3 regions of the Paenibacillus sp. J31P13 genome follow, and region 2 is predicted to be linked to each of the others. Evidence: riboswitches for the same ligand, from Rfam matches in the RefSeq annotation. Region 2 holds a riboswitch; each other region holds the start of a gene.
What was found. Region 2 has a riboswitch for cyclic di-GMP ahead of AC0YOD_RS09355 (EAL domain-containing protein). Riboswitches for the same ligand answer to the same signal wherever they lie in the genome.

Region 1 (11,051 bases), on a different contig from region 2:
TGGAATTAATGTCGATTCATCCTCATATATCGCAGGAACCTTTATGCCTGACTTCGTAATATATTCAGGTGATAACAGCCTCACCATTCTCTCGAAGATCCCATTACTGGAAACGGACGTATAATAAGACCCTCGGCTTGCATTATAGTTAGGTATGGTCAATAAATCTGCCTTGTCTTGGTTATCAATATTAATATTGAACTCCACACCAGACCAGTTTTCATTCACATCTGGGGCTAACATATATTCCCCATTTTTTCTGTCTATTGTATCCAGATAGATCATCATTTTTTGCTTATTGAAGTCCGGCAGGGCATTCATTTCAGCCTTAATATAGAAGTAAGATTCATCCGCAGTGAGCGATAACATAGTTAGCGGACCCGAACCTCGAAGATTCATCGCATACTCAGTAGGGATTCGGGACTCCAGAGACATGATGCCATAATTCTGCGCTGGATCGACGGTATTATGCCATAAAACACCACGCTGATAGGGAATCATCATTGCAGATGTCAGCGCATTGCTTTGTCCCCATTGATCGGCCCATTCATATACAAGCCCTCCCATCGCTCCGCTATCTTTAATGATCTTTATTAAAGACACCATTCCTTCAGCCTGTTGATCTTCTGTGGTTTTCCCACTTGTCGGAAGACCAAACTCGCTTATTAGAACCGGATATTTGCTCTGAGATTTGATTAATTGATTCACGTATTCCTCATACTCTGAGAAACTCGGCTGCGCTCCATTCGATCCAACATTCATTAAACCTGACTGATCGGGAAAAATACTGAATGCTCCGAAGAACCCGCTCGTAACCTTGTCGGAGGTTATCATCTGGTTAATATCAACCGATATGTTGTCCACTTGTCCAGCAGGATTGTACATGTCTTGATATACGGCATCAAGCTCGGGATTGCTGACAATCGCTGCTGGATGCTGCATGCTGTAATTTGTTTGTTCATATTGATAAGCTTTATTGCTAATCGAAGCCAGCCATGCTTCCGTTGGTGTTGCGCTGACCTCCGTAGATACATATTCACCCTCGAAGTGATAAGTTGAATTACGCTTATCCGTTGCCGTTACATTATCCATGCTCAGTTCAGGATCAACCAAATAGCCGAGTAAATAACTCGATACGTCGTTAACGTAAAGGTCAGAATCACCTTCATCTGACTTCTTTATATTTGCGTTGCCATGAATGGCATTAATCGTATTCTCTACCGCTCGTTCGAAGGCTGAATGATACGCGGCATCCAGATAATTCCCCGATGCGGGTTCTTGATCTACGGATATATTCTGTAATAAATACAGCACCTTATCGGGATGATTGTAATTGTAATTATCAAGTGCTCGATAGAAAACAGCTGGCATAAGTGTATAGACTCTGATCGTATTAGCATTCATGTTGCCAATCTGTTCAAACCAATTGGTATATAGAGCTGGATCATTAGGTAAAGTGCCATCTGAAGTGCCCGGTACTGTTGAACCTATATCGACGCCATTTATATACATGGGATTCCAAGTGCCATTTTGGTACACTTCAAACCGTTTATTATCAACCTTAGACACAAGCTGAGAGCCGTCATTGGCTACCTCAGTCACAGCCTTGAAAGCCTCTTGGTCTAAAGGTTCCGTGTCCTTTAGAATCTTAGATATGAACGGCGCATAGAAATGCCAATAAAAATAAGATAAATCACCCTCGCTATTCACGCTAAAATAACGATATAACGTTGCCGCTCCCATAAACTGATTAATCTTATCAGGGCCCCTATAATCCGTGAAATCCCCTGCTAAGTAGTAAGATTTTTGATGGTTTGATTGATTCATAATAATCGCAGGAAATTGATCACTAAGACCAAATGGTTCTAACTGACTTTTCCCCTCATCTGTAAGGTTCAGGCTGTACCATGCAATGACCGATGCGTCCTGGGACGGCTCTACAATTTCAAACCAATTGTAATAATCGGTTGTTTCTGTGCCGAAATTTTTGTCATTCTCTTCGGACATCGCTATTTGAATCGAATTCCCTGTAAAGCCAATATCACGTTGCAAGACAACAATTCTATTATTGCCGGCAATTACAATTCCGCCGCCTGTAACGTCCCACTTCTTCCCGTACTGATGCTCGTAGATATCTCGAATCCAATTAGGCACATCTTCATTTGAAGACAAATCAGAGAAGAACTTTCCTGCTACCCCTGTAAAATTCACTCCGAAAATTTCTTCTAATTCCTTTGACACACTAGCATTTGTGGGATCGGATGCAATATTATATTCACCGACGACAGTCGTCCCTTTGGCATAATAGGTTGAAACAAGGCTGACTTCCTCTTTCGTCATACCGGAAATGCCATTGGCTTCCTCACCATTAATTTTCGATTTACCTGTCCCATACATATCTGATAGAAAAATAATATCCGGCACGTCGGTCAACTTTTGGAATGGCTTGTTAACAAGCTTCCCCCCATCAAGAAAGTTGCCATAATAATCTCTATTCTCTTTATATGATTTCTTCGTTACCGGATTTTTGATCCCATGGTAATTAATAAGCCAGTATAAGCCGCGCTGTTTGCTGTAATCCAGCTTCTCCACTTCCCCAGAGGCATTCGTCTCAACGGGAAATGTTTTATTAAGCACAACGATATTCAAATCCTTGCTTGGTATACTGAACCACAAAACAAAGGGTGCTACTAGAACAATGAATAAAAATAACAAAACAAAATAACGAATCTTAATTTTCTTTTTAGCCATTAAACTTATCCTCTGTTCATTCCTTATTTTCTGCCGATAGCTCTTTGAACCCTTGTTTTACAATATAGTAAGATTTCTTCAATCTCTCATGGAATGTTGGTTGATCCCATTCATCCCATTTGAATTCCTTCATTGCTAGGTTCTGAGTACCCTTGACGGAGCCGTCCTTAATTACATCGATTCCAATACCAAATCCCTTCACTTTTAGCGGTGATATTTTACCGCGAGCGTTCATATCATCAATGACCATTTTTTTAGAAGGATCCATTACATTCAACAACTGCCACGGAATTCTAATCTCTAAATGCCCATCCTCGTAATAAAAATCACTTAGCGAATTGTACTCCGCATGCTCAGGATTAGATATTCCATATAGAAGCTGGCCTGTCTCATAGCCTGTGAACGGGATAACCGTTTTATCTTGTGGAAGTACTAGTCTCTTATTCAGTGCCAGACGAATGGGGTTGAATATGCCTGAGTTTTTCGAATGAAAGGCATTATTCTTCTCTATAAGATCGGTGAGAACCCCATAGCGGAAATAATAATTATCGTAATAAGCATCAACAAGCAGGCGGGAATCATCTTTCCCGTGGATTTTCAGTACGAAATCTGCATCCTCGCTAAACGTTGTATTATATTCCGGATATTTTTGATTTCCTTGCTCACCTATGGAATTAATTGGTATTAATAACGTGTCCTTATTAAAATCAAAACTTTCAGAGTCCACTCTGAAATAGACGTATGCCTCATCACTCTTTACATACAGCCTTTTATCATCATCCTCATAGAAAGGTGAAATATCCGCCCAGTCATCAACCTGACCATCTGTATAAATGATATTATCAGGAGTACCAGGGTCGAAGGCTAGTAACCCAAAGTGTTGCTCGTTCGTCTGTGTGTTTGACCAATAGGGTCTGGAATCTACCATATCAAGATCATTGTTATTCCACGTTCTCTTGAACCATTCATCCTGCCATGAAAAGGCAATACCACCGGCAAGATTAGCAATGTGCATGTCGTTCATCATGTGCACCAACATCTCGCCCTGCGTCTTTTCATCGATAAAACCTTGGTTAAATCCTGTTACTCTATTCTCATGCGCTTTCCCTCTTGAAGCAGGTATACCAAACTCTGATATGACAATGGGCATAGAATGTACTTTCTTTATGTCTTCTAAATAAGCTAAATAAGGATCTGGTTTTCCATCCGGGCCCTTGAAATTGATATAGTCGGCTTGAAAACTAAATGTATCTGGATAATAAGGATAGACGTGATACGACACAAACATCCCTGGCTTATACTCGTCATGCCATTTCACATGCTCAACATTCACTTCAACAGAGTCTTCATTAACATACGGCTCATTAGGATGCTCGAGCGGGTCGGTCGTTACCCAGTTGGAGAACGCAACCGGCCTTTGCATATTGTAGTTGGTCATTTCATAATCAATGATTTTATCACCGACTTCAGCTAAGAAAGCCTCAAATGGTGAAGCATCGACTGTGTATAGAAACTCTCCATCATAGCTTGAGCGATCCTTGTTATTCTCGTCTGTTCCTATAACGAATGAAGGTTCCCACTCTATTCCTAATATCCATCCGATCACATATTGTGATATATCTGTTGTATATGTACCGTCTGCATGGCCTTTACTAACTGGCAGATACTTATCGCCATGTATGATATCAACAATATCTTCACCGCTCTTAATGACATCATTCATAATTTTGCTGTCATCGCCAAAAGCATCCTCAATCGTCACGATATCATTCTCATTAACCCAAACCCCATGAATGACATAAATCGGATCCTTGCCTTCTTTTTCTGCTGCTTGATTAAAGTCATATAAAGCATTATAAAATTGCGGACGCAGCGTCGTGTATACACGGATTGTGTTGGCATTCATTTCGGATATATAAGTAAACCATCGGTAATACTCATCATACGTAATCGCAAGTTCTCCGGGAAAAGCACCCGGCTTGCCTGCCCCGATATTAACACCCTTAATAAACTTCTTCTTCCAATCATTACCTTCGTGAACATAGAAAGAGTCATGGTCTGTCTTACTTATATAACGAACACCGCTTTCCTCGTTGGGAAGAGTGTTTTCGTCATTTTTTTCACTTTTCAAAGAAAAAACCAAATAAATCGCTAATACAATACACATTAAAACAAATAATGCTACAAGGCCAAACCTAATTTTTAGTTTTTTTGTCATTTTTATAGCCTCCGCTCTGTGCAATGATATAGGCATATTGACATGTATGTCAACATAACTGGCTACATAAACACATCAAAAATGCAAAAAACCTCCAGCGTAAAATCTGGAGGTTTTTAAGGCTATCTTATTTCATAGCCATCCAACTATCGTAATAATGTATAGCTAATCCATGAAATGCAGAATCATCTTTGTAATGCTCATATACAAGATCCAACTGCTCATACATATACTCTTTAGATTCTTCAAAAAAGGTTACGAATTTATATTCTTCAGATAGTCTTCCTGTTTCTACGGCTATCGTGCCCTTTACATGATAATCTTTAAATAATTTCATTTCCCTAGCAGAAATACCGATAATTCCATCCGTCCCAGCTCCTGTATCCCTGTAGGCCATAATGGTCATATACTCCACATGTTTACAGAGCCACTCTGCCATATTTCCCTTGCCATATTGATTGTTGTACATAACACCGTAAAACCAAAAAGGTATATCTATTCCAAGCTCTAGTTTCATTCCATTAGCTTGGTCTCTAAATGTAATCATCATCAATTGATATCGCTCTAACAATTTTTTACTTTGAGCCTCATACTGTTCATGCTCGTAAGGTTCAACATCTACATGTATTCCCTTAAATTGTTCATTCGTTAACGCTGCTTTCTGATAGTCCATCAACCAATTCAAAAACTTTGCCTGCAGCTTTGATCCATTATTGCCTACCCATTCAGGTGCACCGTCCAGTGCATGAACACGAATCCCACTGGCTGTCGCATTCTTAATAAACATCCGATAAACCTTTTTCTCAATTGTCGTATCTATTTGTAGAAATAAATCCTTAACGTTATGGTTCACTAAATTATGAATGATGAGGTCGGATTCAGATACAATTCTAGAAGTATCCCATAACCATGTCGATATATTGGTCGAATTCTGAAAGGTGTATTTCGAGTCAGCTGCTACCGTCAACCCTGGAAAGCTGAAGAGTAATAGAGAAATAAGGCATATGAGTTGGATTGGTTTCTTCATAGTTGTCTTCACCCTTCTTCATCTCATCGTCATAGGACTAGGGTTGAAATAAAAAACACAGTCCGGTTTTCACACCGAACTGTGCTCAAATCATGCAGAAAAAACAAAAGTCGCAGCTTTTATTAATACTCCATATTCGTTCGGTAACTGGCTGCCTTGGATTTCACCGTTAGGCCCTATAGCTTTGCGTCGCTGCCTTACGGCAGGTTTGCTATTATCGCGATGATATTTAATTATTGATTTCATCTTAATCGTTATGGAGTGAAATGTCGAATAAGATTTCTCAAACCATTAACAGAATGGTAAAATCATTTCCCCTGCTATAGAAACATCCTAGTTTACTGCGCGACAACACCAATCGTTCCGGTCTGCGGAATCACAAATGACCAGTCCACGTCCTTATACACCCGATTGACCGCGTTACGCTTAATCGTCAATTGCTTCGGCATTTCTTTCATACCCTCAATAATAAACTGGTCATTTCTCGCGTCTTCCTGATTCGTATTATCATTGGATGATTTTTGGGCGAGGTACATGTAATATTCCTTGCCGTTCTCATCCATTGCAACCCAGCTTTCTCCCGCACTCGATTCGTTGTGCACGTCACCCAGTGAAATCCATCCGAATCCTCGATCGACTGTTATTCCCTTGATTAGAAACACATCACCCGATTCTTCCAGTTTGACAGGGTTTTCAGCAGAAATTTTAGAAGGATCTAGCACGATCTCAGCTTCACTTTTCTCCCGAATGACATAGCTGTCCAGTACAAACCGAATCTGCTGTTTGTCATAGGCAAAGTTGTCGAATGGATTGAACCAGTTCGTCAGTCCGCTCCACCGGTCCAATACGGACTTGCGGCTGGAAAATTCCATCTCCGTTAACTCAGGACTTTCAGTGAGTATTTTACCCTGCGCATCTTCCAGATGATACTTGATTATATGGAACCCGCTTTGTCCATTTATCGCGCGCTCCCCCGCTTCTTTCGTCAGAGCCGTGGTGAACTCAAGCGATCCTCCGCTCGGGGTACGGGTTGCCCCCAGCATATGAATACGTATGCCGCCCGGTGTCTCATACGTTTTGTCAATGGGGGTCAGCAGCGTTTGGGCTTTGGCCTTGGCTAAATCGGCCTGGAAACGCAGTGTCCAGTCTCCCTTAATCCTTTTTACTGAAAAGTCAGGTCCTTGTTCGCCCACATGAAGGATCAATTGGCTAATATGTGCAGTAAGCTGAAGCTTGTCTGTCAGTACCGGCCGATTAAAGGAGAACTCGATCCTGCTCGTAGTCTGGTTGCCGCCTGTGCTTACGGCATGGGAGACATCTCCAAAGTGAGCACCTTGAATATCCATAATGGTGAAATCAGCATCAGGGAATTGGATTTCTCCAATTACAGCATTTCCCTTAGTGTCAAAAATATCGATCCCGATAACGAGACGGGTTGAGTCGGCAATGACTTCATTAACCTTTAACGTATAACCTTGGTCGACAGCGCTGGCACCCGAAATTTGTACCAGTCCCGCTTCCTGTGCTTGCTTCATTCCGTTATCCACATAGCTGTTCTGAGCAAACAGCGATCTCACTATTTCGGCAAGAGTCGGTTGCGCATACATGAGCATGCTCCCGGTAAGTACGATGGCGGCAGCCGCAATGCTCCAAGCTTTGCGACTTCGTAAGCTCTTGGCGGTACGTTGACGTTTCACTTGGGCGGCGATGAATGATACATCTGAGCCGATGTTACATCTTTTTGTCCAATACGAATAACCTGCCGATTCCGATTCCGTCAAACCATGCACCGCATTTCCTGTTGTTTGCCCACTCTCACGGGATCCCAATACATCGTGGTCTGCGGCATCGAATCCTTCCGCTGGCTCAATCTCAATACCCTCTAGTTTCAGCATTACTTTCTCTGTAAAATCGTTTTGAAGCCTTTCATCAAAGAGAACATTTTCCCATTTTTTATCTTCCCTTATCAATCTGTCGCGGCCTTCTATAAATTCGACTTTTTTAGCTCTTGTACGATCCCAGAATGTCATAACGTTGTCCCTCCTTGACCTCTACGATTTTCCGCAGGCTGATTTTGGCACGATGGATGGCATTGGTGACCTGTCGTACCGACATGCCGGTAATCCCAGCGATCTCTTCATGGTTGAGCTGATTCGTATATCGTAGAATTAGAACCAGTCGATATTGATCTGGCAGCCTCTCGAGCAATCGATCTAGCTCGGAGCGCAGCTCTTTTTGCAAAAGCTTCGATTCCGGAGTCTCTCGTTCATACCTATCTTCCTGCGCTGGGGACTCTAGTAGTTTTCGTCGTCCGCGGTCCTTCTGCAAATTGACGGCGATTGTATATATCCATCCGGCAAAGCTCTGTGCTGGATTATGTGATGCCAGCTTACGATAGGCTTTGAGCAGCGTCTCCTGAGTTAGATCTTCTGCATCAGCCTCAGAAGATCCCATCTTACGGAACAAACCGTAAAGCTTATTTTGATAGCGCCGAACGATGTCCGCATACGCCTGTTTATTGCCGCACAGTACAGCTTCAATAATGGAATGATCGTCTGTCAGCTCCACTTCTTCCCCTCCTCTTTCGGTCTGACTTTTGTTAATGTTACTACTAAGACTCCCAACCATTTATATTCTCTCACTTCATTTTAGAGGTTTGCGGTAAAAAATTGGTGCATTACCCGTTACCTTTTAAGAATAGAGAAAAACAAGTAAATAAAGGTAAAAACACTGAATATGTCGAATTTCTTTGTATGATGACGCGAATAAAAAATAAACTCACCTTAAAATATATAGCCGCCATTCTATTATTTCTTAGTCTGCTCCTCGGCTTACGACTAGCTTGGTCCGAAATATTTTATACCTCAGAACATCCTGATGCTGTCCAAGGCATACTCGACATGCGTGGTTGGGACTTTAGTCAGTCTTCTACCATTGCGTTAAAAGGCGAATGGGAATTTTACCCCGAAAAATTAATTTCTCAGACAGATGTACAGATGGTTGAGGACCAATCGCGCTATATTGAGGTTCCGGGAGACTGGGGTAGTGTAACAGAAAGTAACCCTGATACCTCGTATGGATACGGAACCTATCGGCTGCGAATACTAGTCGATCCGCTGGAGCAGCCTGTCTCTTTTTGGCTTCAAAATATACAAACCTCATCTACCGTGGAGATAAATGGACTGACTGAGGGGGATATCGGGAACCCTGCTGAAAAGGCTGCGGATTACAAGCCGAGAAGTGTCTCTTACACAGCTTCCTACTCTGAAAAAGGTTCGGAAGAGATGGAGGTGCTGATTCGAGTAGCTAACTTTGACGATCCATACAATGGCGGTATTCTGCGTTCTATTCGCTTCGGCTCTCAGGCAGCGATTGACTACGTCCGCTGGTATTCCATCGGGTTTCAATTGGCTACATTTATTGTTTTGCTGGTCCATTGTCTGTATGCTTGTATCCTTTATATGTTTAATCCGCGAGAGAAGGCGTTGTTCCTTTTTGGATTGTTGACGCTGTTGGCTGGAATCATTATTGTCATTGATCACGATAACCTGCTCTTGCTATGGCTGCCGATCAATTATTCATGGGCGCTTAAGATTAAACTTCTCTCTTATGCATGGCAATCTTTTCTTATCCTTGCTCTCTTTAGAAGGTTTTCTCCGTTTCCTCACAAGAACAGGTGGTTGCGTGCTTACACTGCAGCACTTCTTTTATACTCTGGGTTTCTGCTGGTTGCATCCGCTCCACTTGTGCAGGGGTCAGTTGAATTAGGCTTTTTTATTTTTTTCTATCTATTCCCTCTTGTTTCACTTATTTATTCGATTGCAAAAATGTTGTTTATGAAGCAAACCGATAGCGACGTTATTTTTTTGCTGCTGTCTGTAGCAGGCATCCTGTCCGGTTTTTACTGGGACATTTTGTATACCTTCAAAGAAGTCATAATCATTTACTATCCATTTGATATTATTGCAGCCATTATTGGCTTTTCTACTTATTGGTTCAAAAAGTACTTCCGAAACGCCAAGGAAAACACGAAGCTAAATGAGCAGCTACAAGAAGCCGACAAGTTGAAAGACCAATTTCTTGCTAATACTTCACACGAGCTGCGGACGCCGCTGCACGGTATTATGAACATTGCTCAAACCGTTGTAAGCAAAGAGAAAGAGAAGCTGAATGAGAAAAGCCTTAAAGATATGGAACTGCTCATAACTATAAGTCGCCGAATGTCGCATATGCTTGGTGATCTCCTAGATGTCGCACGACTAAAGGAACACCGGATTATACTGCAGCTAGAACCGTTAAAAATTCAATCGATCATTCCCGGCGTAATCGGTATGCTAAAATTTATGATTGAAGGCAAACCCATTCAACTAATTATGGATATTCCGGAATCAATACCTCCGGTTATGGCCGAGGAAAAAAGACTCGTACAGGTTTTATATAACTTATTGCATAACGCCCTTAAATACACAGATGAAGGAGTCATCTCCGTTTCCGCTCAGGTCCAGGATGGATATGCTATTATCCATATTTCCGACACTGGTGTCGGAATGAATGAGGAAACGCAATTGCGCGTATTTCTTCCCTATGAACAAGGGTCTCATGGAATCAGTGATGGGAGAGGAATCGGACTTGGTTTAAGCATTTGCAAGCAGTTGGTAGAATTGCATGGCGGTGCATTAACCGTTCTTTCTGAACTAGGCAAGGGCTCCGTATTCCGTTTTAATCTTCCGTTAGCGAACATGTCAAATCTGCCATTGTCACAAGAGCAGCCTTTTCATAGCCATGGGATAACGGATAGAAGTGAAAATGTTCATACCGGATTAATTTATCCCGACAACGTAATCGACGAATTGGCGACTTCCGTACTTATCCCACCGCTTTTCAATGATGGGAAAATTAATATTCTTGCAGTTGATGACGACCCCGTTAACCTAAATGTGCTTGTTGGTATCCTATCGACCGAGCCATATAACGTCATAACCGTCCATTCCGCTCAAGAGGTGTTACAATTGTTAGGCACACAACAATGGGATCTGCTGATTGCCGATGTCATGA
Region 2 (11,051 bases):
ATCCGAAATTATCATTAAAGTCGGTGTGTTATCACGTATCGATGAGTTCGAGCTACTTCAGCAGCATATTCAAGCAAACCAACGGTAAAACATTCGTGGAATTCGTAACTCATTTACGTATGGAAAAAGCGAAGGAACTATTAAACATGACCTCTTTAAAGAGTTACGAGATCGCATATACGGTTGGATACAGTGATCCTCATTATTTCAGCGGTGCATTCAAAAAGCATACAGGTGAAACACCAACGGATTATCGCCATAAAAAGATAAAAGGGTTAGTGTGATACGAGTGAGAATGTTTTCGCGATTGCCTAGTATTCAGACGAATATGGTGCTAGCCTCGGTCTCTCTCATTATTATGACAAGTATTATTATGAGCGTTACCTCCTTTTACTTGACTAAAGATTCCGTTAAGTCCACGGCGCAGACTTACACGACGGAGCTTGTGAAACAGGTAAACAACAATATTAAATCCTATATAAACGGCATGAAGTACATGTCTGATCTTGTAGCGGGCAATTATGCGGTTCAAGCTTATTTATCCTCAGATACTTTTAATAGCCTGAAGGAGGAAAAAGACTATAAGGAAACAATCTCTGAAATGCTGGGTGCGATGCTAGTATCCCGAACGGATATAAGTTCAGCCAACATTTTCGGTTATGGTGGACAATTTGTGTCCGGCCGCAAAGAACTTGAATTGAATCCCAATGTTGATATTACAACTATGAATTGGTATAAGAACGCAGAGAGCATGGGCGGGCGCAGTGTTATTTCCTCTTCGCACGTACAGCCTATTTTTAAAGATCGGTATCCTTGGGTTGTTTCACTAAGCCGGGAACTGGTTAGCAAGGATGGGAATAAGAAGCTTGGTATATTTTTAGTTGATTTGAATTTTAGCGTCATGAACGACATGTTTAAGGACATTCGACTCGGTCAAAGAGGTTATTTATTCATCATTGATTCGGAAGGGAAAATCGTCTATCACCCCCAGCAACAATTGGTTTATAGTAATTTGAAATCAGAGATGATAGATAAGGTGCTCGAAGTCAGAAACGGAACATTCATAAGCAAGCAAGGCAGTGAAAGTCGAATGTATACCGTTCAAGATTCCGAATTCGGATGGAAAATTGTTGGTGTATCCTACGTGAGTGAATTGGCCGACAATCAGAATAATGTTTTGCTTTCTATCGTTTTCTTTGGGATTATCTGTATCATCATCGGGATTATTATTTCCTTGTTCTTATCCCAGAGAGTGAGTCAACCGATCAAACGATTGCAGGGCTATATGAAGGAAGTGGAGAAGGGCAACTTCGATATCCATGTGCCGGCCCATAAAACAGTAGAAATCCAAAGGCTTGCAAGAGCATTCAATATGATGGTCGGAAAGATTAAAGAGTTGATGCTGCAAACGGTATTGGATCAGGAGCTGAAACGCAAGAGCGAGATCAGCGCGCTGCAGGCTCAAATCAATCCGCATTTTCTATATAACACGCTGGATTCTATTGTGTGGATGGCCGAGAGCAACAAATCCAGAGAAGTTGTTTTGATGACTTCGGCGCTTGCCAAGCTATTCCGATCATCGATCAGCAAGGGAGAAGAGTTAGTTGCGATTAGAACTGAAATTGAGCATATTACGAACTATTTAATGATCCAAAAAATGCGGTATAAAAATAAGTTGGATTATCACATTGAAATATCTGATTCTGTACTTGAATATCGGATCATCAAAATCATCATGCAGCCTCTTATTGAGAACGCGATCTATCATGGCATTAAGATGAAGCAAGGACCTGGTTTCATCCGAATTGCGTACGAAGAAACCGACACGGACATTATTCTGATTGTCGAAGATAATGGTAATGGGATGGATGAGGAAAAATTGAAATCCCTGCATCTTCCATCTCCTGTAGCAGAGAGCGGAAGAGGAGTAGGCGTGCGCAATGTTCAAGAGCGGCTTAAGTTATATTACGGTGTGCAATACGGATTGACCTATCATAGCGTTCTAGGAGTAGGAACAACCGTAAAAATTCGAATTCCCAAATCACGCTAGATTCTGGAGGACGAGAGACATGCAAGGAATTCACAAGTGGTTAACAACCGCGGTTGCACTCCTTCTCATCGCAGTGGTTGTTTTTGTATATGGGTATAATGGATTAAGTGCGAAAAAGAAGATCGATGTCACGGTAATCATTAAAACGATTGATACATCGGTAGAATTCTGGCAGGTGTTAATCGATGGGGTGAATGAAGCCGCTCAAGAGTTCAATGTAAATGTTCAAGTATGGGGAACGGATTCGGAAACGGATGTTGATGAACAAATTGCGCTAGTTGAAAAAGCGATAGAGAACCGGCCGGACGCGATTGTATTGGCTGCAACCGATTACGAGAGGCTTGTACCCGTTTCCGAGAAAATAAAAAAAAGTGGAATTAAGCTCATTATCGTTGATTCGGGGATTGAATCTGACATTGCCGATAGCGTCGTAGCTACAGATAACGTCAACGCAGGCAGGGAAGCGGGAGAAGCAATGAAAGGCTTAATTAAAGATAAGGCCAAAATAGCGATTGTCAGCTATGTCAAAAACGCTGCTTCTCATATTGACAGACAAAAAGGTGTCCATGAAGTCATTGAGAATTATCCGGAAATCGAGATGCTCGGGACTTACTATGGCGAAGGATCTGAGCAAAATGCCTATCACTTGGTTTTGGAAATGCTGCAGGTGCATAAAGATGTGTTCGGGATCATCGGTCTGAACGAGCCGACTACGGTCGGAGCGGGCCGGGCGATTCAGGAGCTTGGCTTAAAGGGAAAGGTGCAATTGATTGGATTCGACAGTTCATTCAATGAAATCAAGCTTCTGGATGAGGGTGTAATGAAAGCGACTGTACTCCAGAGACCTTTTCAGATGGGCTATCTCAGCATCAAGACAGCAATGGAGGTTGTCAAGGGCAAGAAGGTTGCTAAGCTTATTGATACGGGCTCGCTGCTCATCACGAAAGAAAACATGTATGAAGAGGAAAATCAGAAGCTTTTGTTTCCGTTTATTGGTGATTAGTGTATGGAGTAGTTGAGGGTCTGTTGTAAGTGGGAAAGATGGCAGAGTAGGCGAAAGCCTGCTATGCCATCTTTTTTTTGTTGGCGTCTTATTGCAGGCTGATCGTATAAATCTCCAAAATTATTCGACTCTTATAAGATGAAATCACATGTAAGTGATGGAATGAACCGTGTAAAGTTAACGGTAACAACATGAACAAGGAGATGGGAGATGGAATGATGAGTGGAAGTATTGTGAAGATGGAAGGGATCATGAAGAGTTTTTCTGGTGTTCACGCATTGAAAGATTGCAAGTTCGAATTGCGTACTGGTGAGGTGCACGCACTTGTTGGGGAAAATGGAGCGGGGAAATCGACCCTGATGAAAGTGCTTACGGGCGTTTATCAGATGGACGAGGGGCGCATCCTCTACAAGGGCAAAGAAGTACGTATTACAGATACACGATCCGCTCAAAAAATGGGAATCAGCATGATCCATCAGGAGATGAATCTTGCAGCTGATCTGACTGTTGCGCAAAACATCTTTATCGGCAAAGAGCCTCGAAAAGCTATAAAACTGTTTCTTGACGAGAAAGAGATGAATAGACAAACCTCTGTTTTGCTGAAGCAAATGAATCTAGATATCGATCCGACTACACTCGTCTCAAAGCTGACGGTTGCGAAGCAGCAAATGGTCGAAATTATAAAAGCCATTTCTTATGATTCTCAGGTGCTGATCATGGACGAACCGACAGCGGCGCTTAGTGATGCGGAAATCGAGGAATTGTTTAAGATTATCGTTCAGCTGCGGGCTAAAGGAGTGGGGATTGTGTACATCTCACACCGTATGGCGGAGTTAAAACGGATAACCGACCGTATCACGGTCATGCGCGACGGCAGTTATATTGATACAGTTGCGACAGCCGAAACAACCATTGATAAAATTATTTCGATGATGGTGGGCCGAGAGCTTTATCAGTCGGATAAGACGAATCGGATTAAGGACGAAACGAGCGAGATGATGCTTGAGGTGCGTAATTTGAACCGCAGGAATGTTCTTCACAATGTGAGCTTCTCACTTCGAAAGGGAGAAATACTTGGAGTGGCTGGACTAGTCGGTGCAGGAAGAACAGAAGTCGCTCGGGCAATCTTCGGCGCTGATCCCATTGAGTCCGGTGAGATCTACGTCCATGGCCGCAAGGCGCGGATAAATGGCCCCCATCAGGCCGTAAAGCATGGCATTGGATATTTGAGTGAGGATAGAAAGCACTTCGGCTGCCTGCTTGAAATGGATGTTTCAACGAACGCTACACTGGCAACTGCAGGCCGTTTCGCGAGTGCGGGATTTTGGATGAATGAAAAACGCATGAATGACGTTTCGACTCGAATCGTTGAGGAGCTTAAGGTGAAAACACCCGGTATCAAGCAGAAGATGAAATTTCTCTCTGGGGGGAACCAACAGAAGGTGATTATCGGTAAGTGGTTAACGCGGGATTGCGACATCCTGATATTCGATGAGCCGACTCGAGGAATTGATATCGGAGCCAAAAGCGAAATTTACAAGCTTCTTGAGAACTTGGCTGCCTCAGGCAAATCTATCATAATGATCAGTTCTGAATTGCCGGAAATTTTAAGGCTCAGTCATCGCATTATTGTCATGTGCGAAGGACGAATCACGGGGGAGCTTATGAATGATCATCATGCGACCCAAGAGCAGATCATGACCTATGCGACAGATCGGATCGGGTAAGGTCGACAGAGAAAGGAAGAGAAGAATGAATAAAGCAACGGTGGTTGAGCGTAAATCGCATTTTGCGATCAAGTCTGGTCTGCAGCAGCTATTAGTTTTTGGTAGTTTGATTTTATTGGTTATCTTTTTTTCAATCGCATCGGATAATTTCTTTCACTTTTCCAATATCATTGGAATTTTGCTCTCGACCGCGGTTATTGGCGTACTTGCGTTAGGATCGACTTTCGTCATTATAACGGGCGGCATCGATCTTTCAGTTGGTACCGTTATGACGTTGTCCGCGGTCATGACCGGCATGTTTATTACGATATGGGGCTTGCCAATTCCGATCGGCATTGTTGGTGGTTTGCTGACTGGGGCGTTATGTGGATTCTTATCTGGGTTTACGATTGCTAGATTAGGAATTCCGCCGTTTATCGCAACGCTCGCGATGATGATGATCGCTAAAGGGTTAGCACTAGTCATTTCGGGAGCAAAGCCGATCTATTTCACAGATAATGAAGCTTTTATGGAAATCTCATTAGGATCGGTGCTCGGTGATCTTATTCCAGGCTTTGATATTCCGAACGCTGTCCTTATTTTTTTCATCGTAGCCATTCTAGGGAGCATCTTATTATCCCGAACGATCGTAGGCCGTTACAACTTCGCGATTGGAAGTAATGAGGAGGCAACGCGTCTTTCAGGTATTAACGTACGTAATTGGAAAATCGTTATTTACACGATTACCGGCGTGTTTACCGGAATTGCCGGTATTCTAATGGCTTCTCGGTTGAACACAGCACACCCTTCCCTCGGTGCGGGATATGAACTGGAAGCCATTGCGGCGGTAATCATCGGCGGCACATCGCTAAGCGGCGGCAAGGGAACGATCTTGGGTACGGTGATTGGGGCTCTGATTATGAGCGTATTGACGAACGGATTACGCATCATGTCGGTCCCACAGGAATGGCAGACAGTCGTTGTCGGTTTTGTTATATTACTGGCGGTATATGCCGATATCCTGCGCCGACGCAAGGCTTAACAACGGTATAGTCTCCTAAGGAGAGTATATATAAAAGCAAATATCATTCATTAAGAAGGGGATATGAACATGAGAAAAGTATGGATAATTGCCGCTTTGGTACTCGTATTTGTCGTTAGCGCTTGCAGCTCGAACAATTCTAAAGGAGGCAGTAATTCTCCATCCACCGCATCGCCAGCAGCTGAAAGCTCAAGCCCTGAGGCAACTGTGACAACGGAAAAAATGTACATTCCGGTTATCTCCAAGGGATTCCAACATCAATTCTGGCAAGCGGTTAAGATCGGCGCAGAGAAGGCTGCAGCCGAATTGAACGTGGATATTACTTTCGAAGGCCCAGAGTCAGAATCCCAAGTCGATAAACAACTTGAAATGCTGCAAGTCGCATTGGATAAAAAACCTAGCGCTATTGGTTTTGCCGCACTCGACAGCCAAGCGTCGATTCCGCTGCTTAAGAAAGCTAAGGATGCGGGTATCCCTGTTATTGCTTTCGACTCCGGCGTGGACAGCGATATTCCACTCAGTACAGTTGCAACGGATAACGCAGTTGCCGCTGGAGTAGCAGCGGATAAAATGGCCGAACTGATCGGTGGCGAAGGCGAGATCGCGATCATTGCCCATGACCAAACTAGCCGTACAGGTATCGATCGACGCGATGGTTTCAAAAAACGTATTGAGGAAAAATATCCGAATATTAAAATCGTCGATATTCAATATGGTGGAGGAGACCACCTGAAATCGACTGATGCAGCTAAAGCGATCATGCAAGCGTATCCAAAATTAAAAGGCTTCTTCGGTACGAATGAAGGCTCGGCGATCGGTGTTATCAATGCCGTAATGGAAGCCAAGGCAGTAGGAAAAGTTACGGTTATTGGGTACGATTCCGGTAAAGCACAGATCGATGCGATCAAGAATGGTACGATGGCTGGCGCCATTTCCCAAAATCCGGTCGGAATCGGCTATGAAACGGTTAAAGCAGCAGTAGCGGCAGCTAAGGGCGAAACGGTTCAACCAGCTATCGACAGCGGATTCGTATGGTACGACAAATCAAACATAGACAATGAAGATGTTAAAGCTGTTCTTTACGAATAATCCTATAAATAATAATACGAATTTTCTAAACGCCATATTGCGATAAGGGATCTCCTCCTTTAAACGACGTATGGAACTTAAGCAGCCGTTCCCTAAATGGGACGGCTGTTTTAACTTGGATTTCAGCAGGTTTATCCATATAAATGTAGAAGCTATTAAAATGAACAGCTTTATTAAAAAAAAGAGCCTCAAAAAAAGAGACTCTGATAACTTAATTCATTTTAAGTGCGTAATCAATTGATTGACGAACTTCTCCAAGTAATGCTGATCAACCTCGTCGAATCGATTAAGCACAGGACTATCAATATCGAGAACCCCGTATAACTCGCCATTTAGAATGATTGGAATGACGATTTCCGATTGTGATGCGGAGTCGCATGCGATATGTCCAGGGAATTCATGGACATTTTCAACTCTGATCGTTGATCTTAAGCTTGCAGCTTTTCCGCATACGCCTCGGTGCAAAGGAATGCGAACGCAAGCCGGTAAACCTTGAAACGGTCCTAGAACAAGTTCTTCATTCTTATATAAGTAAAAACCAACCCAGTTGATATGATCTAAAAATTGATTGAGAAATGCTGATGCATTGGACAGGTTAGCAATCACATCAGTTTCACCTTCCAGCAATGCTTGAAGCTGACGAAGCGCTAACTCATAATTTTGATCCTGTGTACCTTTGTATTGTTCTGGATGAAACATAATTCGTCTCCTTTATTGTCACTGATAGGCTATCTGAAACGCTTTGTTGATTATCATATTTTATCATAATCAAAGTAAATGAAGGAAGGTCACTTGAAATGGAAAGTAACGAATCCATAAAGAAACGGTTGTTTGAACTGGAAAACAATATTAACTACATACAAAATATTCAATTATTTAAAAATGCAACATACATTACGTAGTTCAATATGGAAATTAAGCAACGAAGGTTGGAAATGTTTTTTCATCAAGGAACACCTATACAATCGGAATAGTAATATTTTAATTTTTGATATTGATTTAATAGGTAATAATGCCTAAGATAATAGGTACAACATAATTGTTTCTTCTTATTGATAAAGGCAAACCCATCAAAAGATGGGGACGCAAAGCTATAGGGACTAAAGGATATCCATTCCATGTCAGCCAGCTACCGATATACCACTTCTATTTCTTGTTGACCAAAAAAAGTGGCTTACTCGGTTTTAATCGAGTAAGCCACTTTTTGTTTTTTAAATGTAATAAAGGTTAGTAGAAGCTTGAAAATGTGGTTATCAATACAAAAAAATATACAGGATGATGAGGCACATATGAGTTTATTTAAAAGAAATTCATCGATAAAAGATTCTGTAGATAGTAGAAATAATGTATTCTACCTACCGCCAAGCGAATCTATTCTCGATAATATAACCAACGGTTTTTTTATTATTGACCGTAATTGGTGTATTAGTTATATAAATAAGCCAATGGAACATTTTGTTGGAAAAAACCGTGAAGAACTTATGGGATATAATATTTGGGATGTACTCCCAGAAGCAATTGGCACATCATTCTACCATTTCTACCATAAGGCTATTAAAGAACAAGTCCCCATTACATTTGAAGATTACTATGAACCAACTAAAGAATGGCTAGAGGTTAGAGTTATTCCTTCAAACGGGGGGTTAATTGGATATGCATTCAATATTACAGAGCGTAAAAATCATGAACAAATTATAGAACGTATGGCTTATCATGATTATTTAACAGATCTTCCTAATCGTAGGTTTTTTGAAAAGGAGTTAGAACAATTTTTAGAGCAATCCAATAAAAATCAACACTCATTTGCGCTTCTATATATAGATTTGGATAGATTTAAAACGATTAACGATACACTTGGGCATGGTTTGGGAGATCAATTTATCAAAGAATTTTCAGTTAGATTAGTTCGCATTATAGGTGATAAAGGATTTGTTGCCCGTCTAGGAGGCGATGAATTTGCGATAATATTGAACAAGCAATTCGATAACAAAGAAGCCGTAGAAAAGATAGCTACTAGTATCATTAAAAATATTGAGGAGAGACCTTTTCGTATAGATGATTATGAAAATTATATTACAACTAGTTTAGGAATTAGTTTTTACCCTCATCATGCACAAGATGCTCAAACTTTAGTGAAAAATGCAGATATAGCCCTTTATCGTTCAAAAGAAAAGGGCAGAAACAAATATACATTTTATAATCCAGTAATGGAAATTGACTGTTTTAAAAGGTTCTCACTTGAAAAAGAACTTCGTGCAGCAATAGAAAATAATAAGCTGGAATTACATTATCAACCGCGAGTGAATGCGAAAACGGGAGAAATTGTGAGTGCAGAAGCACTTGTCCGTTGGAACCATCCAGAATGGGGAATGTTATCACCTGCTGAATTTATCCCTATAGCAGAAGATACTGGTCTGATACGCCCTCTGACCCAATGGGTTGGAAGAACCGTATGTAAACAAATTAACTCATGGCAAGTTGAAGGAATCCCGTTTGTACCTATTTCTATAAACGTTTCTGCTGATCAGTTTTTATCAAAAAACTTTATCCCGTATATACAACAGTTATTAAAGGAAACACGGGTAGAAGGAAGCTGGCTAGAAATTGAAATCATTGAAACATCCATTTTAGATAATCAAAAATTGGTTGAATCCATAATTACAAAGTTAAAGACACTCGGTATTAAAGTATCATTAGATGATTTTGGAACTGGATATTCTTCTCTTGCTTATTTAACGCAATTCAATGTTGATGTATTAAAAATTGATAAGTATTTCATTCACAACGTCACCACTAATCATTCAAATGCTACAGTCGTAAAATCAATCATCCATTTGGCCCATGGTTTAGGTTTGAAAGTAGTTGCTGAGGGCGTTGAAACGAAGGAACAACTTATTTTTATAAAACAACAAGAATGCGATGAAATACAAGGTTACATTTTTAGTAAACCAGTTCCTGCTGCAGAGTTTAATAAGCTATTAGCTAATAAGATATTGATACCCTCTGGAACCAATCAACAAATCCCATTTGTAAATAGGCGAAAGTATTTTCGTGTCCATCTTACTTTCCCATTAAGTTCACAAATGACGATTATTAAAATCAAAGACAAAGATTTAGATTTAGGTAAGACGGAAGTGTTAATTGAAGATATTGGGGCGGGTGGACTTCGTTTTTTATCGCATTTAATTTTAGCGGTGAATGAAGACATTATATTGGAATTTGAGACGGAGATTTTAGCTGAAATCATTAATGTAATTGGTAATGTTGTTTGGAAAGAAGAAATAGAGAATAACATATACCGATATGGTTTAGAATTTACTATCCATGATCAAGAGCGGGATCATTTAGTTCAATTATTGAACCGCTTAACGTTACAAATGAAAACAAGTCCACATGTTCCAGAGTGTAGATTAGTGAAGATGGATAAGTATAGTTACATAAAAACGATTGTTTCTCAAGGGACTTATTAAAGGGGAAAGATGACAGCTATTTATAGAGGATTTGCAGCACGTAGATTAAAAACAATAAGGAGCAGGTAACGCGGTAAAATGCTCCTTATTGTTTGAACGTAAAGTGTATCGTTAGTTTGTTGAGCTAAAATATTCTGATAAAATCTCTACTAGAGCTTGCTTATAATCGTTTAAATTATACAAAGAGTTATCCACTTTTTTCTTGGCTATTGTTACGCTGTTAAAAATTTCATTTTCCAGTTCCTGTCTTGCTTTAAGAACCTGCAGAGTTCCTTCTAACCCTTTGTAACTCTGCTTTTTTCCATACCCTTGATTTGTATAATAGTCAATAAATCCTTCTGACCATTCTTGCGGTCTTTCCTTTACAGCTTTTCTGAAAGAATGATCAAGATCGTTCTGTTCTACGTAAATCAATAACGGATTTAGTCGCTCCACAATTGTTGCCAGTTCTGTAACATAACGTATAACGTCATCATTCTTTGCACCATATTTAATCATCCCGATTGTTACTGGGTTTTGGATGAAACAACAATCAAAAACAAAGGTGTCTGTTCCATTCCAAACACTCTCCGTAAACTTCTTCCATCTTTCTGTTATCAGTTTCCTGTTTTGATCTAGTGACAATTCATAAATATCATGTTTGACAACTGCTTGCAGCAATTCATCTGGAAAACTTGCCCCGTATTCATTT
Region 3 (11,051 bases), on a different contig from region 2:
CTGATCTAGCTGACAATTCATTTGCCGGCATCCTCAATGAATATCAATGGATGTTTCAAACGATAGGTTCAGATCGCACTGCGCCAATAACAAGCAAGCTGGCATGGAGCGGTTCAACGATTACGATTAATTATAACGAAGAATTAAAAGCATCTTCGATCCCATCAGCAGGAAGCTTCTATGTAACGGTCAATGGAGCACCGCGTGCAGTGACGGGTGTTCAGATCAAAGGAGAGGCTGTTATTTTGACGTTATCAGCTCCCATTGTGTCAGGACAGCTTGTAAGACTCTCCTATTCTAAAGCTGCTATAGGACTCATTCAAGACCTCTCAGGCAATGAAGCAGCAAGCTTTAATAATCTAGAAGTAACCGGTGCACAAGATGTTAATCCACCTGTTATTTTGAGTGGCGCCGTCTCGGGCAGTGCCATCACATTAACGTTTAATAAAGAGCTAATGCCGGTTAACAGCTATGCATATTTACAATTTAGTGTGAATGTAGGCGGGGTGAACTACAGAACCACTTCTATATCCAGCACGGGCAGCAGCATACTGCTTACGGTAAATGGAACGATTCAAAACTATCAAACGGTATCAGTTGCGTATACACCTGGAAGCTATCAGGTTCGAGACAAGGCTGGTAATTATTTAACTGCCTTTGAAAACTATAACTTATACAGTGCTCCAGACACTGCAACACCGAGCTTACAATCTATTACGGCTAGCGGAGCAGTCGTTACATTAAAATATAACAAAGCTTTAAATCCATCGAATGTGCCTACAATCGGACAATACAGCGTTGTGGCCGATAATATTACAAGAGGAATTATTGGGGTTCAAATCTCTGGTGATTCGGTACTATTGTTGTTAGCATCTTCTGTAACAGCAGGGCAGGTGGTATCCGTGTCTTACTTAGCATCTGTAACCTTAGTTACTGATCTTGCGGGCAATGCTGCACCATCCTTCAACAATATGAGTTCTGGAGGTGGAGGAAGCATTGGCGGGGGAAATAGCAACATCTATGGGGCTATAGTAAAAGGAAATAAGCTAACCTTAACCTTCGGAGACACGCTCTATAGCAGCTATGTGCCCTCCATTGTTCAATTTCTCGTAAGAGGCAATGATTCGAAATCCGTATCGAATGTAGAAATAAGCGGTACATCTGTAATCTTAACCTTAACAGCGCCAGTTGCAGTTGGGGAGAGCATAGCTATTACCTATACTTCTTCAACCTACGGACTTCGTACCATAAATGGTACAACGATTAATAGTTTTTCAAATGTAAGTGTAGCTAATCAGACAACATTGCTAGACAGCTTAACAGGGGATTATGAAGCTGCTGACGGCGGAGGCATAGCTCTAAAGACGACAGCTGCAACCTCAGTCACAGACGTAACTCCAGCTGGCGTTCAAGCTAATCGTTATACCGTAACGAGCGAAAAGGTTCTTACAGCATTCCAGACAGCTCGCTCATCGGGGATGACAAGTCCACGTGTTACTTTCAAAGTACCTAGCACAGAACGGGCTGCTATAGTAGCCATTTCTATAAGCACGTTGGAAGCTGCTTATCGCTTAAATACGAATTCCGTGTTTGCAGTTCAATATGGCGATGCCAGCTATGAGCTGAAACTGAATGCAACAGATTACTTGAAATTAAGTGCTTTGCTCGGCGGCAACAGCTCCGGAGGACAACTCATTATTCGAATCGATCAAGGGCTATCCACACTAACGAGCAGCTTAAGCACAAAGATCAACAGCTCGAGCTCACAGCTGTTAGCAGGACCTTATTATTTTGATGTCACAGCTGTATATGGATCTATTCAGAAATCTTTTAATGACTTTAGCGGTTATGTTTCCCGCACGATTCAAACTTACCAAACTGCAGATTTCAAAGGAACAACAGTGGTGTGGTTTGATCCGTCAACAGGTGCGTTATCCTACGTACCGACAGTGCTCACAACAAGCAACGGTAAAACAACAGCTACTTTTATGCGTAAAGGCAATGGTTCCTATGCACTCATTAAAAACTCTAAGACCTTTACGGATGTAACTACGCACTGGGCAGCTGTATCTATCAATTCCTTAGCCCGCAAGTTTATTGTGGAAGGTCGAACGACGTCAAAGTTTGAGCCGGAAAAACCAATTACGAGAGGCGAGTTTGCGACATACATTGCAAAGGGGCTTGGTTTGAGCGGAGATAAATCCTCAGCGGCCAAATATAAGGATGTAAATACAAGCACGGCAATGGCAGCCTATATTGGCGCAGCATCAGCAGCAGGCATTGTAGGCGGAAATACCGACGGAACATTTAAGCCTAACAATCCGATTACAAGACAGGAAATGGCATCGATGCTCATTAGAGCTGCGAAGTTTGCGGGATTAACGGTTGAATTGCCGCAATCGACAGCATCCTACCTGCAAAAGTATACGGATCGGTCAAAAATCGGTACATGGGCTCAAACAGATGTAGCTAAGGTTGTCTACATTGGAGTCATGAATGGCAAAACAGCTAATACCATTAGCCCATTAACCAATGCAACTCGCGCAGAAGGAACAGTAATGCTTATGCGTTTATTGCAAAAAGTTAAGTTTTTGACTGTATAGCAGGAAAAATATAGCTCCATCCACTGTTTCTATGCGTGGATGGAGCTATTATGCCCACTATAGTAAATAAATAATATCTTTCATAATTATGAGGATTATAAGAATATGCTATCACTCGTAACTTTTCCACATTATTGTAGTCTATTACTAATAGATTAGATTGCAGAATGGGAGAGTTGCTAAAATAATGCGTAAGAATCAGAGCATCATCGGGCAGAAGTCGGAAATCATAGGAAAAAGAGTCATTGTCATCATGTTGGGCAGTGCATTACTCATACAACCTGTATCATCCCTGTTACCAGTCGGCTGGAGCACGGCAGTCATTGATAGAGCAGAGGCAGCAGCCGTAAGTGATCCAGTTCTTAAACTTTCACAAGAGTCCATTGTAACCTCGGGTGCTAAGAGACTTGACTATGTATGGCATACGACAAGAGGAAATGCAAAGGTACAGACTGATGTCCATGTTATTGAAATTGATTTAACCAATCCCTATGTATCCTTAAACGCGATGAGCGGTAAAAATAATAGTATTGGTCAGTTGAATACAACGCTTAATATGTCCAAAGAAAATGGGGCTGTAGCTGCAATCAATGCGGATGTATTCGTTATGGGGAATGAGGGAGCTCCGCTTGGCGGTCAAGTGTCAAATGGCATTTTCATGTCTAGCCCAGCAAGCTTGAAAGGCATGTTCGCTTTTTCTATCTCGAAGGACAAAAAGCCGATGATCGATAACTATACATTTGATGGTATGGTGACAGCAGCAGATGGTTCTACCTTTTCTCTAGCAGGTTTGAATCAATCGGCTTATGTCCCTGAAACAACAGGCACCAATTATAGTCACGTTAATATGATGTATATCTATACAAGTGCTTGGGGAGGAGGCGAGCGTCCAAAAAATTCCGGCACAACACCTACAGAAGTACTAGTACGCAACGGAGTTATTGAAGAAATCTCGATCGACCAACCCATTGCTGGAGCAATACCTGCCGACGGTTATATTTTGCGGACGCATGGCAAAGCGGCTCTTTATGTGAAGGAGCATTTGCAAATCGGACAACCTATCACAGCGAACTACTCTCTCGTCTCGCAAACGACGGGTGCAAAAGTTGATCCTGCTGCCTTTCAAATGATGGCGGGCGGACATACGTTGCTCGTAGACGGGGGCGCAGCAGCAGCGTTCTCGCGTGATATTACAGGGGTAAGCGGTTCGTCCTATACGTCTCGTTCGGCAGTTGGCTATTCTAAGGATGGCACAAAGGTTTATCTGATTACGAGTGAGAGAAGCGACAACAACACAGGTGTTAATTTAAAAGAGTTACAGCAAATTATGCTGAAGCTTGGCGTATACAAAGGCGTTAATCTTGATGGAGGCGGTTCGACTACAATGATCGAACGTCCGCTTGGAAGCTTTTCACTACAGTTGTCACATCCTACCCAGTATGGAACAACGCAACGAAGTATCGCGAATAGTATTGGTGTATTCACATCTGCACCGCAGGGCGCTTTAAAAGGTATTACGGTTAGTGGTGAGAATGTGATGCTCATCGGTCAAAAAGCATCCTATTCTCTTAAAGGTTATGATACATACTATAATCCGATGGAAGTAGGAAACGGTTCAGCTGTATGGAAGGTTGCTAGTCCGCTTGGAACGATGCAAGGAAATGAATTTACCGCTACGAAAGCTGGCAAAACATCTATTAGCGTGAAATCAGGCTCAATCTCGACTGCCTATAACATTGAAGTGATCGGCCAAGATCAAATAGCATCATTAACGATTGATACGGCAGCAGGAGAGCTTGCAGCGGGTGCAACGGTATCTGTTCCGCTTACGGCAAAACTCAAGAATGGCAAAAGCTATAAACTTAGCGGAGACCTTGTTAAATGGGAATTTGTCGGCTTCAAAGCTACACAAAAGGGCGGTACCTTGACTGTACAATCAGTAAATGCCGGTACTACGACTGGATACGCCATTGCACGATATGATGGGTTCTCGACTATGATTCCTTTCACAAAGGGAGAAACAGTTAAGACGCTTGAGGATTTTGAGAAATCAACCTACGCGATTACCTCACAGGTAACGCCGACAACAACCACTGGAGCTGTCAATTTGGTTTCTGATCTGCCAGGTCAAGCCTCTCCAAAAGCTTTAAAGATTGATTATGACTTCACCAATGGTACAGGAACTAAAGCATCTTACGCAGTGTTTAATTCAACTGGGCTCGCTATTGAGGGTTCGCCAACTGCTATGAACGTTGATCTATACAGTGATAACAGCTTGAATTGGGTCCGTGCTGAATTTATCGACGCTGATGGAAAAGCATATATGCTTGATCTAGCGAAGCAACTGGATTGGACAGGCTGGAAAAATGTCAAAGTCAATTTATCATCAGCAGGCATGAAATTTCCGGTTAAGCTGAAACGCATCTACGTTGTAACGATTGCAGAAGGACAGGATGAGCGTACCTATTCGGGATCAATCGGACTGGATAATATAAAGCTGAACTATCCGCCGTCAGCGACTGTTCCTCCAGCTTCAAAGGTAGAGATGACTGTAGGAAAAACAGCTGCAGTAGTAAACGGCAAAGCGGTAACATTGGACTCAGCGCCGCTAGTATTGAATGGAACGACCTATGTACCCGTTCGATTTGTAGCAGACAAAATGGGCTTGAATCTTATGTTTAATGGTCAAACAGGAAAAATTATTGTCCTTCGTGGGAATAAAATGATGGAAATGACGATAGGCAAGAAAGAATACAATCTAAATGGTGTTCTTCAAGCCTCTGATTTATCGCCGATTATTCGTAATGATAGAACATTGATTCCCGTTCGATTGTTCTCAGAGAAGCTAGGTTTAACGGTAGGTTATGACGGTAAAACGAAAAAGATTATCATCCAATAACGATAGACGAAACATAACAAATCTTGGTATGATAGAACAGATAAACCTTTAAATAGAGAAAGGTTGCCGAGCTATTGTGGACCATCTAACAGTCGATATAAACCGAATAATAAAAAACGCAACTGAAGTGATGGAAGACAGCAAATATCAAATCTATGAAATCTGTGAATCCGCGCGCTCGGAGCTGGAGCTGCTTGAGCAGGAGCTTGAGATTGTGCTTCAAGAGACAAGAAAAACCATTGAAAAAGTGGATGAGCTTGAGCGAGACTATCGTCGCGCGCGTATTCGCTTAACGGAAGTCAGTCGAGATTTCGTTAAGTACAAAGAAGAAGATATTAAAACGGCATATGAGAAAGCTACCCAAATTCAGCTGGATCACACCGTTTACCGTGAGAAAGAGTCTTATTTAAAAACGCGGCGAGATGATTTGCAAAAACGCGTCCGTAATGTTGAGAACTCCATAGAACGCGCTGAAACCATTGCTTCGCAAATAAATGTTGTACTTGAATATTTAGCAGGGGATCTAAACCAAGTGACCCGAATTGTAGAATCTGCCAAGACCCGACAGCTTTTAGGGCTGAAAATTATTTTGGCGCAAGAAGAAGAACGCAAACGAATCGCAAGAGAGATTCATGATGGACCGGCACAATCACTTGCCAATATTGTCATGCGGACAGAAATTGCAGAACGAATGCTAATCAAGCAGGAATTTGTAATGGTACAGGAAGAATTAATAGATTTAAAAGGGCAGGTTCGATCTGGACTGGAGGAAATACGTAAAATTATATTTAATTTACGTCCGATGGCGCTAGATGATTTGGGACTTGTCCCTACACTTCGCAAGTTTACGCAAGATTTTGAAGAGAAAACAAAATTACACACTGTATTTGAGCTTATCGGCAAAGAGGTTAGAATGCCGTCTGCTATGGAAGCGGCGATATACCGCTTGGTACAGGAAGCCTTCTCAAACGCGTTAAAGCATGCGAATGCTACTCATGTATTATTGGAAATCAACTATCAGCCTTCGCATATCTCGCTCTTAATTAGTGACAATGGAATAGGCTTTAATAGCGAAATCATTGAAGAAGCGGCTAGCCGAAATGAACATTTTGGATTAGTAGGAATGAGAGAGAGGGTCGAACTGATAGAGGGGAGGATGGATATAGACTCAAATCCCGGACGTGGGACGAAGATTATAATAGATATACCTACTACTGCCGAATCTAGAAAGGAGTAAGATGATGATGATCCAGAGACCTGCAAGCAGTTCCCATACAATCAAAATTTTACTTGCCGATGACCATCAGCTATTTCGCGAAGGCCTCAAGCGTATTCTTAATATGGAAGACGACCTGGAAGTCATTGGAGAGTGCGGAGACGGCATTCAAGTATTAGAATTTTGCAATCATACGATTCCTGAAATTGTTCTGATGGACATTAATATGCCAATCGAGAATGGTGTAGTAACAACCGAAAGATTAAAGGATATGTTTCCAGACGTAAAAGTTATTATTCTTTCCATTCATGATGATGAAAGCTACGTGTTTGAAACACTTCGCAAAGGTGCTACAGGCTACTTGCTGAAGGACATGGAGGCAGAATCGCTTATAAATGCAATACGCTCTGTTGTTCAGGGACATGCCTATATTCATCCCAAAGTAACTGGCAAGCTGATTAATCAGCTTCGTCGTATGACTTACCTGGATGAGATGGGGATTGTGTCAGGTGCCGCGGCGGCTCAAGAACCGGGTGTTAAGTTTGTAGCAGGTGATGAAAGCCCATTAACGCGACGCGAAGCTGAAGTTTTGCGGCTTATGGCTGAAGGAAAAAGCAACAAGCTAATCGGAGAGTTTTTGTTTATTAGTGAAAAGACGGTTAAAAACCATGTTAGCAGCATCCTTCAGAAGATGGAAGTTGATGATCGTACACAAGCTGTTATTCATTCCATAAAGTTTGGTTGGGTTACACTGTAACATTACATATCACAAAGGCCCGTATCCTAGGATACGGGCCTTTTGTGTATGCTTGACGCTGCTACACGAAAATTATTTTTTTAGCCTCTGTCTGCGAAGAGCGATGAAGCCCGTTGTAATTGCAAACGTTCCGAGGAGATAGTAAGGAACAGCGCTGGTCTCACCGGTCTTAGGCAATTTGTCTAAAGGAACGGTTTCTTCCTCTCCAGATACAACTCCGCCTATCGGTACGTCCTCATCATCAACTTCAACGGAAATGGTTGCTTCTGGGGTAGGTTCAGGAGTTAGGATCGGTGTTGAAGAACTGGTCGGCGTCGGTGTAGTAACTGGTGTAGCAGATGGTGAAGTTGATGGCGTTGGTGTCGAATTTGGAGTAGAAATCGGCGTCGGTGTAGTATCCGGAGTAGGCGATGGAGTAGAAATCGGCGTCGGTGTAGTGTCCGGAGTAGGCGATGGAGTAGAAATCGGCGTCGGTGTAGTATCCGGAGTAGGCGATGGAGTAGAAATCGGCGTCGGTGTAATATCCGGAGTAGGCGATGGAGTAGAAATCGGCGTCGGTGTAGTATCCGGAGTAGGCGATGGAGTAGAAATCGGCGTCGGTGTAGTATCCGGAGTAGGCGATGGAGTAGAAATCGGCGTCGGTGTTGGTACTATACAGATGTCTCCATTATGGACGGCTGTAATTTCCTTGTTAGATCCCCAATGAACTTCCAATGCATCTTCAGTACTCGTTGTTAGTGCAGTGGTAGAGCCGGCTAAAATAGTTCCGTTACCGGTTGATACTGTATTTGGAACCTTCCAAGAGTAAGGCACATCAACGTCGCTCTCGTTTTTAATGGTCCACTTTTTAGACGCGGTTGGACTTTCTAGGCAAGCAGATAGTAAAGTGAGCTTCGGTGAGTTCGTGACAACTTTAAGTTGAGTTGAATTGTTGGTAACATTGATTTCAGTGTTATCAGTCAGATCTGTGGTAAAGCCTGACTTCGTAACCTCTTTCAGCACATAAGTTCCGATTGGCAAATCTAGAAATTCAAGAACGCCTTGCGAATTGGTTACGCCGGTTTTGAAGAGTACATTATTTTGCCAAAGCTCAAAAGTAATGCCTGTATGAGGCTGATTATCACCAATATTGAGTACTTTATTTATAATGATTTTTCCATTGCAGACATTAACCGATTTTACTTTATAAGCTTTAATGAAACCGGCATGACCGCCCACTCCAAGTTTTTTTTGTTCATCCCCGGCATAAATATCAAGCTGATAGGGTGCACAAGTTGGAATGTCGATTGTTATGGAGTAGGTTCCCAATTTACTGTATATGTTGGATTCGCCATCCTTGTATATTTGAACCTCATAGGGCTGACCGCCACTCGTTGGTATCCAATCACTAGGAAAGCCGTAGGAAGAAAAGCTGACTCGTACGCAATCTTTAGTTGTACTAAAGGTAGCAGTAGCGGTGCCGTTTCCATTGTCCACAATGTTAGAATGACCGGCAGTAATAAATTGAGGGTCTGAAGAATATTGCGAACAACTGTTATCATTGACGTTCTGCAATGAACTTTGCACGGCGTTGTCATTCACTTGGCTTTGAGCAAAAGTTAATGATCCCAGTGATAAAGAAAGAAGCAATACCATAGCTAAGCTGAAATAAATTTGTTTCTTGAAAAACCTCATTTCTCACTCTCCTCTTAGAATAGGTATTGAAGTCCAAGAGGGCCGGTTACACTACTAGCTCCGTATGATCCAAGTGTCCATATACAGATCAAACTTCATCGCTTCCCTAAACATTGATCGAATGATTCCCACCCTTTCTGATTCCTCGAGCTTGTATATAGGGAAAATAGACACGCTATAATGAAGTGAAGCCATGGTGTAGTAAAATAATAACATATACTGTAAAATGCTCAAGGGTGTTTCTTTGTCACAATTTGACTAGTTTTATTGAGTGGAAATTGATCATTCTTTGCTTGTGTACAATTTGTCATCTTGTCCACGAATGTCGGAACCAGTGGGCTCTTCGCGGCATATATTGTTGCAAAGAGGAGGTGGTCGCCATGTTTGAGCTTCTGCTTTTGGTCATCGGTTGCTATGTTTTGGCAGCTTTGTCTGTGCATTTGGCATATCGTATTAGAAGAAAACGTCTGCAAGAAAGTAAACACTATGTGCTAGTCGCTGATGTTGGTCAAAAAAATATGGAATGGTATATGCGTTCCCTGTTTTCTTTTTCTCGTAAGATGGGCAGGGATGTTCGTTTGACGATTATTGACCGCGGAGCATCGGAGGAAACGCTCGCTATCGTTGAGCGGCTGGCTCGAGATGCGGATACGCTGGAGGTACATCCGAGCAAGGATGAGCCCGAAACGGACAATTCAGATAGTAAACGTTCTCAATTTATGCCGAACGATGCAACAGGGCTGCTGTGGCTGCTGCAGTCAAAGGGGATTGTGTCGCATGGCGACCATGCCGTATTGATTGATTTGCAAAACCCGGAAGATTTGTCGAAAATGCCTTTTTAGTATATAATCTGCAGCAATAGAACTCATGAAGTGAAGCACACTTAATGACGCATAAAGCGTTGTTGGTGTGCTTTTTTTTGTCTAATTTGGGATACATGCTGAGGGAAGGGGTGTTAGGGAATGAAGGCATATGTTTATATTGTGCAGTATGAGGGGTGCTGGATTGCAAAAATGACCATTGAGCCAGCCGTAGATAAGGTGTTTTGGCTCAGCGGTTATTTTGGCTCGGAAGGGTATTTGAATAATGGGTTAGCTTCTTCAGGCTGGCTGTGGAGGGAGGCTTTGCCGTTAGGTGATGCGTGTCGAGTGGTGGAGTTGTGGAATAAAGGTTCTAGCTTTAGCAGAACAGGAGAACAGTATAAGGAACTCGCACAGTTGTTTGCATGTGTGGAAAAGGCTTTGAAAGAGGGACAAGAGGGTATTGGGAAGGATACTAACCGTTGGTGGCTGCGGTGGCGAAAGGAAAGTAAATATGATTGGAGGTTCGAGGAGAGCGGTTTGCTTGAGAAGGTGGAACGATGGGATCAGAGGGGAGGTTATCTGAAAAAGGAGGTGAGAGATGATGAACAGTTCGGCGAAATGTATGGAATGGAATATTCAAAAGGTGAGTCTGGAGGTAGGGCGCAAGCGACTGAGAAGCATGGAAGACTGAATGATACGTTTAGCGATGCGGAGCTGGGGGAGATTGCGGCTGGGGCGAAGCTTGCAGCGGAACTGCTGCAGGGACGTGCGCTATTGCGGAGCGAAGTGCACGCCCTGTTGGAGGGCGTGACGGAGCCCGGTGCCGAGGCTGGCTGGAGCGGAGCGCTCCAGCTTGCTTCGTTGCTCGGGCGTGTGCGCCTGAGCGGATCGGTCGTCGCCGGTAATGGCGGGGGGATGAACGTTTTGGGGCGCAGCAGGCGCGAGCGCAGCTGTTTGCGCTGCGGGAGCGGGGAGGCGTTGCTGCAACGCACGAGCTGTGCGGCGTGCGGTCGTGAATGCGCCTATTGTACGGCGTGCATTGGGATGGGGCGAAGCCGGGAATGTGAGCTGCTGGTTAGAGGGCAGCGAATGGGTTTGG

Region 1: another riboswitch for cyclic di-GMP. It lies ahead of AC0YOD_RS16620 (amidase); the one in region 2 lies ahead of AC0YOD_RS09355 (EAL domain-containing protein).
Region 3: another riboswitch for cyclic di-GMP. It lies ahead of AC0YOD_RS14545 (SpaA isopeptide-forming pilin-related protein); the one in region 2 lies ahead of AC0YOD_RS09355 (EAL domain-containing protein).

What each region holds. Positions count from the first base shown of each region.
Region 1 covers NZ_JBWDNR010000004.1:538,146-549,196, forward strand. Annotated here, with positions in the region: gene AC0YOD_RS16610 (hypothetical protein) at 1-2,751, opposite strand, end outside; gene AC0YOD_RS16615 (family 2 glycosyl transferase) at 2,768-4,969, opposite strand; gene AC0YOD_RS16620 (amidase) at 5,097-5,996, opposite strand; cyclic di-GMP riboswitch class I at 6,136-6,219, opposite strand; gene AC0YOD_RS16625 (DUF4179 domain-containing protein) at 6,335-8,026, opposite strand; gene AC0YOD_RS16630 (RNA polymerase sigma factor) at 7,998-8,564, opposite strand; gene AC0YOD_RS16635 (hybrid sensor histidine kinase/response regulator) at 8,753-11,051, shown strand, end outside.
Region 2 covers NZ_JBWDNR010000002.1:660,271-671,321, forward strand. Annotated here, with positions in the region: gene AC0YOD_RS09320 (response regulator) at 1-284, shown strand, start outside; gene AC0YOD_RS09325 (sensor histidine kinase) at 296-2,050, shown strand; gene AC0YOD_RS09330 (substrate-binding domain-containing protein) at 2,070-3,053, shown strand; gene AC0YOD_RS09335 (sugar ABC transporter ATP-binding protein) at 3,272-4,780, shown strand; gene AC0YOD_RS09340 (ABC transporter permease) at 4,806-5,801, shown strand; gene AC0YOD_RS09345 (substrate-binding domain-containing protein) at 5,865-6,890, shown strand; gene AC0YOD_RS09350 (GAF domain-containing protein) at 7,107-7,589, opposite strand; cyclic di-GMP riboswitch class I at 7,941-8,027, shown strand; gene AC0YOD_RS09355 (EAL domain-containing protein) at 8,135-10,360, shown strand; gene AC0YOD_RS09360 (P-loop NTPase family protein) at 10,472-11,051, opposite strand, start outside.
Region 3 covers NZ_JBWDNR010000004.1:52,768-63,818, reverse strand. Annotated here, with positions in the region: gene AC0YOD_RS14565 (Ig-like domain-containing protein) at 1-2,603, shown strand, start outside; gene AC0YOD_RS14560 (stalk domain-containing protein) at 2,791-5,502, shown strand; gene AC0YOD_RS14555 (sensor histidine kinase) at 5,579-6,739, shown strand; gene AC0YOD_RS14550 (response regulator) at 6,747-7,475, shown strand; gene AC0YOD_RS14545 (SpaA isopeptide-forming pilin-related protein) at 7,548-9,149, opposite strand; cyclic di-GMP riboswitch class II at 9,181-9,264, opposite strand; gene AC0YOD_RS14540 (hypothetical protein) at 9,530-9,991, shown strand; gene AC0YOD_RS14535 (ATP-dependent helicase ComFA) at 10,112-11,051, shown strand, end outside.